3 regions of the Sphingobacterium sp. Lzh-3 genome follow, and region 2 is predicted to be linked to each of the others. Evidence: riboswitches for the same ligand, from Rfam matches in the RefSeq annotation. Region 2 holds a riboswitch; each other region holds the start of a gene.

Region 1 (4,296 bases), 1.4 Mb from region 2:
CAGCGAGGCGCTGTATTCACCGCATAAATTTACATTACTAAATAATAAGAAAGACCATCAAATGATGGTCCTTCTTATTACAAATCCTTCTGTAATAACTTATGCTGCGAAGCGGTAAAAATATTCCGGAAGATTATATTGATTTCATGATCAATGGCGGCCCCCGAAATTCCGGTATGCGGATAGAGCCTTATTGTATTTGTCAAGATAGATTCCACAAAATCTCGACTTTGCACCCCTATCTGTTCATAAATCGCTGCATTATCATTGCCATCATGAAGATTTACCCAAGAAAGAGCGGCCAAATTCATTACTGCCTCCCTCCGATTAACATAATCTTGCTGAAAGTCATCGAGTACCCTAAACGCTTCTTTACTTTCAGTCTTCTCCCATTTGGATTGATTGCTTTTTAACACAAATAGTTTTTCGATTAAATCCAGAAAGCGCTTATACATTCCCGTAAAGTTGGCCAATAAGGTTAATTCCGCAAAAGGCATAAAGGGATATTGATACAACAGCTCGCTACGTGTACTTTTTGCCGCATCAATCTCAAAAGACTGCCTACCATCAACGAGTATGTCTTCCAGCGAAAAGGAATGCGAAGCCGTAGCCTCCAATCCAAATGTATCCCAGTCGTAATGCACCAGTACATGGTCACGATCCACAAAAAATGATTTTATCAGTGGTTCACCTTTTTCGTCCAAAACGGGTTTTCCTGCCTCCTGAATTGCAGCATTTAAGGTAAAATGGGTTAAATGAGGAGCTCCGGTAGCATATTTCCAAAAACCGCGGAGCCGATAATGTTCCCCTTCACGTGTAGCTGTACCTGATGCCTGCCCACTGCCGCCAAAACAAACCCGATCCGTTTTGAAAATCTGATCTCCTAAAACCGGATCAATAAAACCGACAAAGAGATTTGCTCCCGAGCATAACGTTACTGTCCAGGCTAATCCCCCATCCCAATAAGCCAGGTCAGCCAATAAATTGAACCCTTCAGGTAGACTTAATCCCAATCCACCCAATGCAGGTGGAACCCAGATCTTAAACCACTTTTTGCGATAAATGAGCTCGAGTTGTTCATCCGACAATGTTTTCTGCTTTATTCCTTTAACCTGATTATCCTTCAGTGCGGCGATATCCTCGCTACAGAGTTGCATATCTTTCTTCACTTATTATTCTCCTCCAATTAAAATATCCGCTAAATGCCATTACAAATAAAAACAAAGTCAAACCCGAATAAAGAAATAACCCTTTATGGATCAATAAAGGAATTGCCATCAGATTACTAATATTCAACAATATCCAATTTTCTATCTTCCGTTTTGCCAATAACCACATCCCTGCCCAAGCGGTACAGGAAACTGCAGAGTCCCAAAGCGGTACATCCGAATCCGTTAAATGTACCAATCCGAAATAAAACAACAGAAAAGCGAGAGCGCAGATTCCCCCTACTATCCACCATTCTTTCGGCTCACAATGCGTTATGGGAGCAGCAACATCACTACTATATTTCCAATAGATCCAGCCATAGATGCTCATGACCAAATAATAGAGATGTAGCAATATTTCTGCATATAGTTTCGCATGGAAGAGTACGTATACTGAAATTAAGATACCAATAATCCCAAAAATGTAATTGATCGATTTATTTTGACGGGAAAACCAAACCTGTAAAATACCAAAGGATACCCCTAACCATTCCGCGATGGTGGCCTGTTGGATCTGTTTTATAAAAGCTTCGAAAATTGTTTCAGAAGTCATCGCCTTGTTTATTATTTCGTGTAATTCATAATAAACCTATGGGAGAAAAACGGACGTTTTTATTGAAATTAAATCCCTACGCCAGCATTACCTGGATCAGGTATATAAAAGCGATTGTATAAGGAGTTACAATCGCTTTTATTGGGTATAATCTCAGCCGAGAATGACCATGGTCATTCCAAGCACCCCATAAGTATATTTTCTGTCGAATTGATTATTCTATATCAATCAATTTCAACGCTTTGTGCGTCCGCGTACGCGTTTCTTTACATAGTTGCGCATCATCGTTCAATGATTTCCCATGTGAAGGAATCATTTCACGTAGTTTTTTACGGTATTCATCTGACTTCGCACGTTCAGGGAAACATTTCTTCAACAGGCTGATCATGATAGCAACTGACGTCGAAGCACCAGGAGAAGCTCCTAATAGCGCAGCAATAGAACCATCTGCACTAGAAACAACCTCTGTACCAAATTCCAAAATTCCACCTTTCTTTTCATCTTTCTTGATGACCTGAACACGTTGTCCTGCTTTCTCGATAACCCAATCCTCCAATTTAGCTGTAGGCATAAATTGTTTTAAAGACTCTAGTTTATCTTTTGGTGACTTCATGACTTCAGTAATAAGATACTTCGTCAAAGGTAAGTTGTCAAGTCCGGCGGATAACATCGGGCGGATATTGGACAATTTGATGGAAGCAGGTAGATCGAAGTAAGACCCCTGTTTTAAGAATTTAGTCGAGAAACCTGCATATGGTCCAAACAATAACGCTTGTTTGCCATCAATATAACGTGTATCTAAGTGCGGTACAGACATTGGAGGAGCACCAACAGAAGCTTTTCCATACACTTTCGCATGATGTGTATTTATGATCTCTTCATTTACACAACGTAGCCATTGGCCCCCTACAGGAAATCCGCCATAGCCTTTCGCTTCTGGTATTCCAGATTTTTCCAACAACAACAACGAGTGGCCACCGGCCCCAATAAATACAAACTTTGCTTTGATTTCTCTCTTTGTTCCTGTCTTTAAATCTTTGACCTCCACTTCCCAACGGCCATCGTCTTCACGTTCGATGTCGATTACTTCATGGTTTAAGGAGATCGAAATATTTTCTTTATTTTCAAGGTTAGCGATCAAATCACGTGTCAACGACCCAAAATTAACATCGGTACCCAGATCCATTTTTGTCGCAGCAATTTTTTCATCGGCCTCGCGTCCTTCCATCATCAATGGAATCCACGATTTCAACAATGCCGTATCTTCGGTATACTCCATCCCTTTGAACAAGTTTTGGGTCGTCAATGTTTCCCATCTTGTCTTTAGGAATTTAGCATCTTTTTCACCAAAAACCGCACTCATGTGTGGAATACTACGGATAAAATTTTCAGGTTGGGCAATAATGCCTTTATCAACGAGGTAGGACCAAAATTGCTTAGACACTTCAAATTGCTCAGCAATTTTAACTGCTTTATCAATCTTTACAGAACCATCTTTCTGTTCGGGGGTATAATTTAACTCGCATAAGGCAGAGTGACCCGTGCCAGCATTATTCCAAGCGTCAGAACTTTCAGCAGCCACAACATCCAAACGCTCAAGAATTTCAATATTAACGTCTGGGCTTAATTCATTGATTAGAGTACCCAAAGTAGCACTCATAATACCGGCGCCGATCAGAACAACGTCAACTTCTTTATTTGATTTTTTGCTCATGTTTTTGTGATTGATGCAAATTTAATATAGTTTTTGGTAAACGTCCAAGTCTTTTGTCAAAAAACTGTACTTTTTAGAACCACTTATTCAAAAATACCATTGATTTATTAAAATAATCCTAAGTGAGTGATCGCTTACCGTAAAATTCTAAAATTGTTTCCGGAAAACACTCCCCCACTCCAAGATAAACACAAGGTCAGCACACAATGTTTTCCTATTTTAAACCGTTATTTATCGAAAGATTTTGTGTTATAATATAGTTTTAACATTTTTGCAGAACATCGAAAGGCAATAGTGTATACAATAGCTAAAAAACAAGATCATTTATTCGCTGATACGATGGTATCGAAAAAACACAAGCACTGTGGCATAACCAAGATAAACCAAATGGAAACGAGTTCATGTTTCGTATTGAATTCCAGTAACAGACAGGCTGTGAGAGAAAGACAGGGCGTTGAAAATGGACATAAATGCCTAAGTGTGAATAATTGAAGAACAAATAACTTATACAGATGAAAATACTTGAAGGAAAAATTGCTTTAGTAACAGGAGCATCAAAAGGAATCGGAAGGAAAATTGCAGAAGTGTTTGCACAACATGGTGCTAACGTCGCTTTTACATATCTTTCTTCTGTCGAAAAAGGACAGGCGCTGGAACAGGAGCTTCAGGCTTTCGGTACCAAAGTGATTGGTTATCGCTCTGACGCTTCAAAATTCGAAGAAGCAGAACAATTAATCAACGCGATCGTTGCCGATTTTGGAGGATTAGATATCGTTGTAAATAATGCCGGTATCACAAAAGACGGCTTGTTAATGCGCATG
Region 2 (4,296 bases):
ACCGATCATCGCAGCTCCAATGGCTGATGTGATGTGGTCATAACCTGGAGCAATATCAGTTGTTAAGGGTCCCAAGGTATAAAATGGTGCTTCGTCACAACAAGCCAATTGCTTGTCCATATTCTCTTTGATCAATTGCATAGGAACATGGCCCGGACCTTCGATCATCACCTGAACATCGTGTTTCCAGGCGATCTTGGTGAGCTCGCCCAGTGTTTCTAGCTCCGCAAATTGAGCAGCATCGTTTGCATCTGCAATGGCTCCTGGACGGAGACCATCGCCAAGTGAAAAAGCAACATCATATCGCTTCATAATCTCACAGATCTCCTCAAAATGGGTATAGAGAAAGTTCTCTTTGTGGTGGAAAAGACACCATTTGGCCATGATAGACCCTCCTCTGGAGACAATTCCCGTTACTCGAGACGCGGTGAGATGGATATAACGAAGCAGTACACCAGCGTGTATGGTAAAGTAAGAAACACCCTGTTCGGCCTGTTCAATCAAGGTATCTTTGAATATTTCCCAGGTAAGGTCCTCGGCCACCCCCTTCACTTTTTCGAGCGCCTGATAGATCGGTACTGTACCGATTGGAACGGGCGAGTTACGGATAATCCATTCGCGGGTTTCGTGAATATTTTTGCCAGTGGATAGGTCCATGATGGTATCGGCTCCCCAACGACAGGCCCATACTGCTTTCTCAACTTCTTCCTCTATACTTGAGCTTACAGCACTATTGCCAATATTGGCATTAATTTTAACAAGAAAGTTGCGCCCGATAATCATGGGTTCACTTTCAGGGTGATTGATATTATTGGGGATGATTGCTCTTCCGGCAGCGATTTCCTCACGGACAAATTTTGGTGTAATTGCTTTATCATGTGTTCTGGCACCAAAATTCTGTCCTTTATGCTGATGATCCATTCCGGGGGTACTGGTCGTGAGCTGCTCGATACGTTGGTTTTCACGGATAGCAACGTACTCCATTTCTGGGGTAATGATGCCTTGCTTTGCATAATGTAATTGAGTAACATTACTACCGGGAGAGGCTACTTTCGGTTTATGGCTATACGCGAATCGGAGTTCATCCAACGTTGGATCAGAAAGGCGTTTTTGTCCATATTCAGAGCTGGTGCCAGGCAGCTGTATGACATCCTGACGATCTAATATCCACTGTTCGCGAAGGCGCGGGAGGCCTTTTCGGATATCGATATGGACGGTGTCATCGGTATATGGTCCAGAAGTATCATAGACTGTTACCGGGGGATTAATTTCTACTTCTCCATTCGTTAATTTGGTTGGACTCAAGGAGATTTGACGCATAGCGACTTGAATAGGAAATAGTTTTCCGGATACAAAAATTTTCTTTGCATTTGGAAAGGGCGATTGCGTAATTTTTTCAGCTGTCATTTTTTTCTTATTGGGGTGAATTACTCGGTTCGATTGATTTTTGGGGAATAGCTATCCGCCCTGGGACGCGGTGATTAAAATAATCTGATCGTGCGGTTTTAGTGGTGTCGTAGCCCAGTCCTTTTTGGGTATGACTTTGTTGTTAATAGCTACAGCCACGCCCTGAGTTTGGCCGGATAATTCCAAAAGCAACAAGCCTTCCAATGAAGTAAGTGTGGGGTCGAAAAATCGAATCTGATGGTTTATTGTAAGTTCCATTCCTTAATTTTTTTGGTAAAACTTTAGGAATGGCTACACAAAGGCACAGCAATGCACCTTGTAGACAGCTCACTTTTCCCTACGCCAGTATGATCCGGATCAGGTTCTAAGGGTAAAATCTCAGCCTGCACGAGCAGACACCCCTAAAGTTGCGACTAAGATAAGGTTATTTTTATGAAAGTTGCAAGAATTTTATTTTGCAGACTTGGGTTTATTGCACAGGACAGTGCAGGTCAATATGTGGGAAATAATTGATATATTAGTTTTTTGAATCAGCTAAAACAATTTAATAACCACCAAGAATAGTATCTTTCAATGCGTAAGATTTTATTGACAGCACTGTTGTGTATCGCTAGCAACACTTATGCCCAACCTAAAAACAACTGCAGCGCCGTGCAGCTGACATGCGAACATTTGGTCAATCCATTGGGTATCGATGCAATCCACCCAAGACTTAGCTGGCGACTTGATGATCAACGTAAAGGTGCGGTACAACAGGCTTATCAGATCTTTTTAGGGCAAGATTCGCTGGCACTGCTGCGAGAGACCAAAGATAACTGGGATAGTGGCAAACAGTTCAGCTCGGCTATGTTAGTGCCCTATAACGGCGCACAGTTAAAGCCACAGACCAAGTACTTCTGGACGGTTAAAGTATGGGATAAGGATGGTGTATCAACACGTTCGGCAGTAGCGTCTTTTGAAACGGGCATGATGGGACAAAACCTTTGGAAAGGAAAGTGGATCAGCGACAATAAGGATATTCATGCGCGGGAAACGCCTTATTTTAGAACCGAATTTAAGGCAAATAAGCAGATAAAATCTGCCCGCGCGTATATTGCCGCAGCAGGATTATATGAACTTTCCATTAATGGCCAGCGCGTTGGCGACCATCGTCTGGATCCCATGTACACCCGATTTGACCGACGTACGTTGTACGTCGTGACGGACGTAACCCAACAGCTTCAAAAAGGAGAGAACGCCATTGGCGTTGTTTTGGGGAACGGCTGGTATAATCACCAACCATTGGCTGTTTGGAACTTTGATAAAGCACCATGGCGGGCCCGGCCAACCTTCTGTTTAGAACTGAAAATCGTTTATACAGATGGAACGACGGAAACCATTGTTTCGGATAAGCAGTGGAAGACTGCTTCGGGGCCAATCACCTATAATAATATTTACACTGGTGAGCATTACGATGCAAGACTGGAAATACCCAACTGGGATAAACCAAAATACGATGATTCGGCTTGGCAGGTTGTTCAGTATAGAAATGCGCCATCAGCACATATCGTGTCCCAACAGCTGGTTCCGATTCGGCTCGTGAAGTCCTATAAGCCAAAATCAGTGACAAAGATAGACCAACGTACCTATGTGTTCGATATGGGCCAGAATATGGCGGGGATTACAAAAGTTAAAGTGAAAGGAGCTGCGGGTACTATTCTGCGTATCAAGCATGGTGAGCGATTGCAGGCCGATGGGCATCTTGATCAGTCCAATATTGATGTATATTATCGGGGCGATAAGGAAAAGGAGCCCTTTCAGACCGATATATTGACCTTAAGTGGCCGCGATGATGAGTTTATGGCCAAGTTCGGTTACAAAGGGTTTCGTTATGTCGAAGTTAGCAGCAGTGCCGCCATTGCATTGGATAGTTCGGCTTTGACCGCCTATTTTATGCATAGTGATGTGCCTGTTATTGGACAGCTCAAGACATCATCAGCCTTGGTTAACAAACTATGGAAAGCGACTAACAATGCCTACTTGTCCAATTTGATGGGCTATCCTACAGACTGTCCGCAACGGGAAAAGAACGGCTGGACAGGGGATGGGCACCTTGCGATTGAAACAGCTTTATACAATTTTGATGGGATAACAGTTTATGAAAAATGGATGGCGGATCATCGTGATGAACAACAGGAGAATGGTGTCTTACCCGATATTATTCCAACTGGGGGATGGGGCTATGGTACCGCAAATGGTTTGGATTGGACAAGCACCATTGCCATCATTCCGTGGCAGATCTATCAGTTTTATGGAGATCCACATGCATTAGAAGTATGCTACCTAAATATCAAACGCTATGTCGATTATGTAGACGGAATCAGCCCATCTGGGTTGACAACGTTTGGGCGTGGAGACTGGGTACCGGTGAAGTCACAGTCCAATCTGGAGTTGACCTCATCTGTTTATTTTTATGTAGATGCGAGCATCTTGGCTGCTGCTGCCAAATTGTTTGGTTACACAGCAGATCAACAAAAATATGAACTGCTGAGCAGAAAAATTAAGACGGCCATCAACGCTAAATTTTTAGATGCTTCCAAGGGTGTTTATAGCAATGGAACGCAGACCGAACTGAGTGTACCACTTTATTGGGGTGTTGTACCAGACGAGATGAAAGCTCGTGTTGCAGCCAACCTGAATAAGAAAGTGGAAGAGACTAACTTTCATTTGGATGTAGGCGTATTGGGTGCCAAAGCATTATTGAATGCGTTGAAAGAGAACGGTTATGCAACGACAGCCTATAAAGTCGCGGTACAAGATACCTACCCGTCTTGGGGATGGTGGATTGTAAATGGAGCGACCACATTGTTGGAGAACTGGGATTTAAAAGCAACACGAGATATTTCAGAC
Region 3 (4,296 bases), 3.0 Mb from region 2:
TTCAAATGTTTCATCTGTAACTTATTTTTTCTTCCATCGGTCAGATGGAATTTACCATGACTATAGTGTTGTTATTAAAGTCATGAACGGTTCAATAAGAGCAAAAGTACAGAAGTTTGGGGAATTAAATACTACGCTAAACGTTTTACCTTAACATCTTCATTGAGGCGCATGTGTTCCATCCCTTCCAACAACACAATCCCAGGTTTTTTACCCACTTCGAGTGACCCAAATTCATCCTCAATGTTCAACGCGATAGCACCATTGATTGTGGCCCATTGAATGGTCTGCAAGAAGTCGAGATCCTCAAAGTGCGCATGCAACACTTTTAGCTCCTCCAAAATGGACAATGTATCGTTTGAAGCTAAACTGTCTGTTCCGATGACTAAACGCTGTCCGGCATTCATAAAATTCTGAACCTTTGGTAATGTTCCCTCAATATAAAGGTTGGCCTTTGGACAGAGACACCACATCACATCACGGTCCATACGTTCTACAAAATCCAAATCTTTAAGAGAGGTATAGGTGTTATGAACCAACAATAATTTATTTGGATAAGGCAAATAAGGAAGATAAGACTGAATCGAATTTCTTGCCTGCGCCTTAATCGCATCAGCATTTTTCCCTATACTTTTATAAAAGTCCAAGAACTCACCCATTTTATAACGGAACAGTTTATTCTCCTCTTCACTTTCTTGATTGTGAATACTGATAATATTTGTTTCCGAAACCATCTTCTTGAACTTTTTGAAAAGTACCTTCGAACACGAGTATGGGGCATGTGGCGTAATCGATACATGGCCATTCCTAAACTCCTGGGTCAATGATTTAGCCTCCTTTAATTTAAAGTCCGCTTCATCAGGTTCAATTCCAAGCACCTCCACAAACGTGTGATACAGGATCTGAGAATCTTCCTTTAATTTTGATGAATTATCAGTGTTGGCGTGATCTCCGACTGCGACAATACCATTTTCGTACATCTCTCTATCGGCTTTAGCCATCGCATCGTCGATTTTCTTCATCGATGCCGATCGCGTAGTCATCACCTTACTCAGAAAGCTTGGAAGTCCTGTCCCTTTAGGAACAATACCTTTCATATGCGACAATTCAATGTGGCAATGTGAATTGATAAAACCTGGAATTATCACTCCTTCATATTTCTCAACCTTAACTTTATCTGCAGGTGTAAATGAAGTTGGGTCATAGATACCTTGAATTACTCCCTCCTCATCTACCGAAACAATACCGTCTTTTATCGGCATTGAAGTAATCGGTAGAATATAATTAGCGCTTAAATATTTTAACATTTTATCTCCTCACTATCAATTTAGTAACTAAAATTTTTTGACCTGTATAAATACATACCTCTAGTAGAAAAATTCATGCCAAGGTACCTAAAAAGAACAATATATACCAAAAACAACAATTTCCATAAATTTTTAACCAAAAGGAAATAATATCATAAATCCGCACTTTTCCATTTGTCATAAATTACTTCTTTATACTTCATTTCAATTTTAAATTTATATATTCGCAACGTCGAATAGGGGTGCCTTGTTTTGTCAGGAACACAAATAAAGGCTGAGATTATACCCAACAGATTAAATTCTGTGCACCTGATCCAGATAATGCTGGCGTAGGGAGAGGTTAGTTAAATAGTGCGGTCATAGTAACCCCTTGCTATGATTTGTTTAACTCAAACAAAATACATTACCATGATCAAATTTTTGATTTGTAGCTCCTTAGCTACTATTTCAAGCCAAATTGCCATTGCGCAACAAAATCTGACAATTAGAACTATAGACAAGAGCAATCAAAATCCCTTACAGAATGTCTCGGTGTCCATAGATGGACAGGCACCCATCACTGGCCAATCGGACAAAAATGGACTGATTAAACTATATCGTATCAATGCAGGTAAGCACCAGATCCAGGTATCATCACTTGGCTATAAGACATGGAGTCGAAATGTGGATGTTAAAGACAATTTGGAGCTTACGGTAGCATTAGAACCAAGTACTATTCAAATGGAAGAGGTGCTTGTTCAATCTACCCGTGCCAAAAGAAATGCTCCTACAACCTTTAAAAACATCTCCAAAGAAGAAATAACGCGTAACAACCTCGGCCAGGATATCCCATTCCTTTTAAATCAGACTCCATCCGTGCAGGTCAATTCCGATGCCGGTGCAGGCATTGGTTATACCGGAATGACAATCAGGGGATCGGATAATCAACGAATCAACGTAACATTAAATGGAATCCCTTTAAATGATGCGGAGAGTATGGGTTCATTTTTTGTAAACCTTCCCGACTTTGCCTCTTCTACCGAGAGCATCCAAGTTCAGCGCGGTATTGGGACTTCGACGAATGGTGCCGGATCATTTGGAGCCTCATTAAATATTCAGTCCAATACGTTAGTCGAAACCCCTTACGCAGAACTCAACAATTCATTTGGCTCTTACAATACCTGGAAAAATACAGTCAAGGTAGGTACCGGACTAATCAACGACAAATTTGCCTTCAATGCTAGATTATCCCGTATCAGCAGCGACGGTTATATCGAGAGAGGTAGTTCAGACTTACAGTCTTTCTATGTGGACGGAGGCTATTATGGCAAAAAACATATTTTAAAAGGGATTGTATTCTGGGGAAAAGAAAAGACATATCAAGCCTGGAATGGCGTTCCTGAACCATTGATTACTGGCGATCGATCGCGCATGGATGACTATGCAGATAATGCACTCGAAATCTCGGGCGCAGAGAAGGATCGTTTCATGAACGCAGGCCGGAATTATAATCTATATACGTATCAGAATCAAACAGATAATTATACGCAGAAACATCATCAACTTCATTATACCAATATCCTGAACGACAAATTGACACTCAATACAGCCCTACACTATACAAGAGGTTATGGTTACTATGAAGAAATGAGACCGGGAGATAAACTAAGTAAATACGGTCTGCCTAACGTCATCATTGGTAAAGATACCATACAAAAAACAGATCTCGTCCGTAGGAGATGGCTTGATAATTATTTTTATGGCATGACCTATGCCCTAAATTACAGACCGAATGATCAGCTTGAAATTACTTGGGGTGGAGCTTATAATCAATACAAAGGAAAACATTATGGCCAGGTGATTTGGGCACAATATGCATCAACCGGTTTTCTCGACGACAAATATTACTTCGGGAAATCACAAAAAAATGATTTCAGTAATTTCTTAAAGGTCGATTACAAACTAGACAAGTGGATATTAATGGCCGATATTCAATATCGGAATGTAGATTACCACATGTATGGTGATGACGATAAGGTAAAAAATTATAATTATCATCCTAAGTTTAATTTCTTGAATCCTAAAGCTGGGGCAACATATTTGCTAAATGACCATTCAAATGTATACGCTTCTTATGCCTTTGCACAAAAAGAACCTGTTCGCAAGGATTTTATAGAGAAAAATAGCGCCTTACCAGACCCTAGCCCAGAGAAAATGCAGGACATCGAATTTGGCTATCGCTTTACAAATGAAAAATTCAACATCGGATTGAATGGATATGGTATGTTTTACAAAGATCAATTGATCCCAACAGGCGAAATCAGTGATACGGGCTCTCCAATTCGACAAAATGTCAAAGATAGCTATAGAATGGGGCTTGAATTCGATGGATCATGGAACATCAGCAAACAGTTCAACTGGAAAGCAACAGCTAGTTTCAGCCAAAATAAAATTAAAGATTTTGAAGAGGTTATAGGTAATACAAGGATATTTTATTCAAAAACAGACATTGCTTTATCTCCGGGAACGATTTTGTCAAGTAATTTTTCTTATAGTCCGATAACATCACTTACATTCTCTCTTCTATCCAAATTTGTAGGAAGACAATATCTAGATAATTCATCTGCGAAAGAGAGGAGCATTTCCTCTTATTTTGTCAACAATCTGTTAGCAAACTATAGCTTTACAGCTTTAGGTATCAAAAACATCAGTGCAACTTTACAGGTCAACAACATACTCAACGAGAAGTACGAAGCCAATGGCTACACCTTTGGCTGGATGGAAGGTGATACCCGAAAATATTATAATTTCTATTTCCCTCAGGCACCAACAAATTTCCTATTGGGCTTGAATTTCAAATTTTAGAAACAATTTATTTAAATAAAAAAACGTCTCTTTTTTCCTGAGGAAGCAAGAGACGTTTTTCATTTAATATGGCGGATAAATTGCACATTACATCGTGTTTAACAATCGGAATTTTTACCTTTGGTTTTATACTTTTCATTATGCG

Evidence for each region. A riboswitch is a leader RNA that binds a small molecule or an ion and turns the genes downstream of it on or off. The one in region 2 is predicted to bind thiamine pyrophosphate.
Region 1: another riboswitch for thiamine pyrophosphate. It lies ahead of pnuC (nicotinamide riboside transporter PnuC); the one in region 2 lies ahead of thiS (sulfur carrier protein ThiS).
Region 3: another riboswitch for thiamine pyrophosphate. It lies ahead of ACLCDV_RS02120 (TonB-dependent receptor); the one in region 2 lies ahead of thiS (sulfur carrier protein ThiS).

Annotation. Positions count from the first base shown of each region.
Region 1 is NZ_CP177226.1:2,327,036-2,331,331, reverse strand. Features, by position in the region: gene ACLCDV_RS09510 (acyl-CoA dehydrogenase) at 78-1,157, opposite strand; gene pnuC (nicotinamide riboside transporter PnuC) at 1,144-1,761, opposite strand; TPP riboswitch at 1,817-1,961, opposite strand; gene ACLCDV_RS09500 (malate:quinone oxidoreductase) at 1,976-3,475, opposite strand; gene fabG (3-oxoacyl-[acyl-carrier-protein] reductase) at 3,988-4,296, shown strand, end outside.
Region 2 is NZ_CP177226.1:3,727,377-3,731,672, reverse strand. Features, by position in the region: gene thiC (phosphomethylpyrimidine synthase ThiC) at 1-1,407, opposite strand, end outside; gene thiS (sulfur carrier protein ThiS) at 1,459-1,665, opposite strand; TPP riboswitch at 1,725-1,820, opposite strand; gene ACLCDV_RS15765 (family 78 glycoside hydrolase catalytic domain) at 1,981-4,296, shown strand, end outside.
Region 3 is NZ_CP177226.1:542,058-546,353, reverse strand. Features, by position in the region: gene ACLCDV_RS02130 (acylphosphatase) at 1-14, opposite strand, end outside; gene ACLCDV_RS02125 (amidohydrolase family protein) at 132-1,307, opposite strand; TPP riboswitch at 1,536-1,661, shown strand; gene ACLCDV_RS02120 (TonB-dependent receptor) at 1,716-4,151, shown strand; gene dtd (D-aminoacyl-tRNA deacylase) at 4,292-4,296, shown strand, end outside.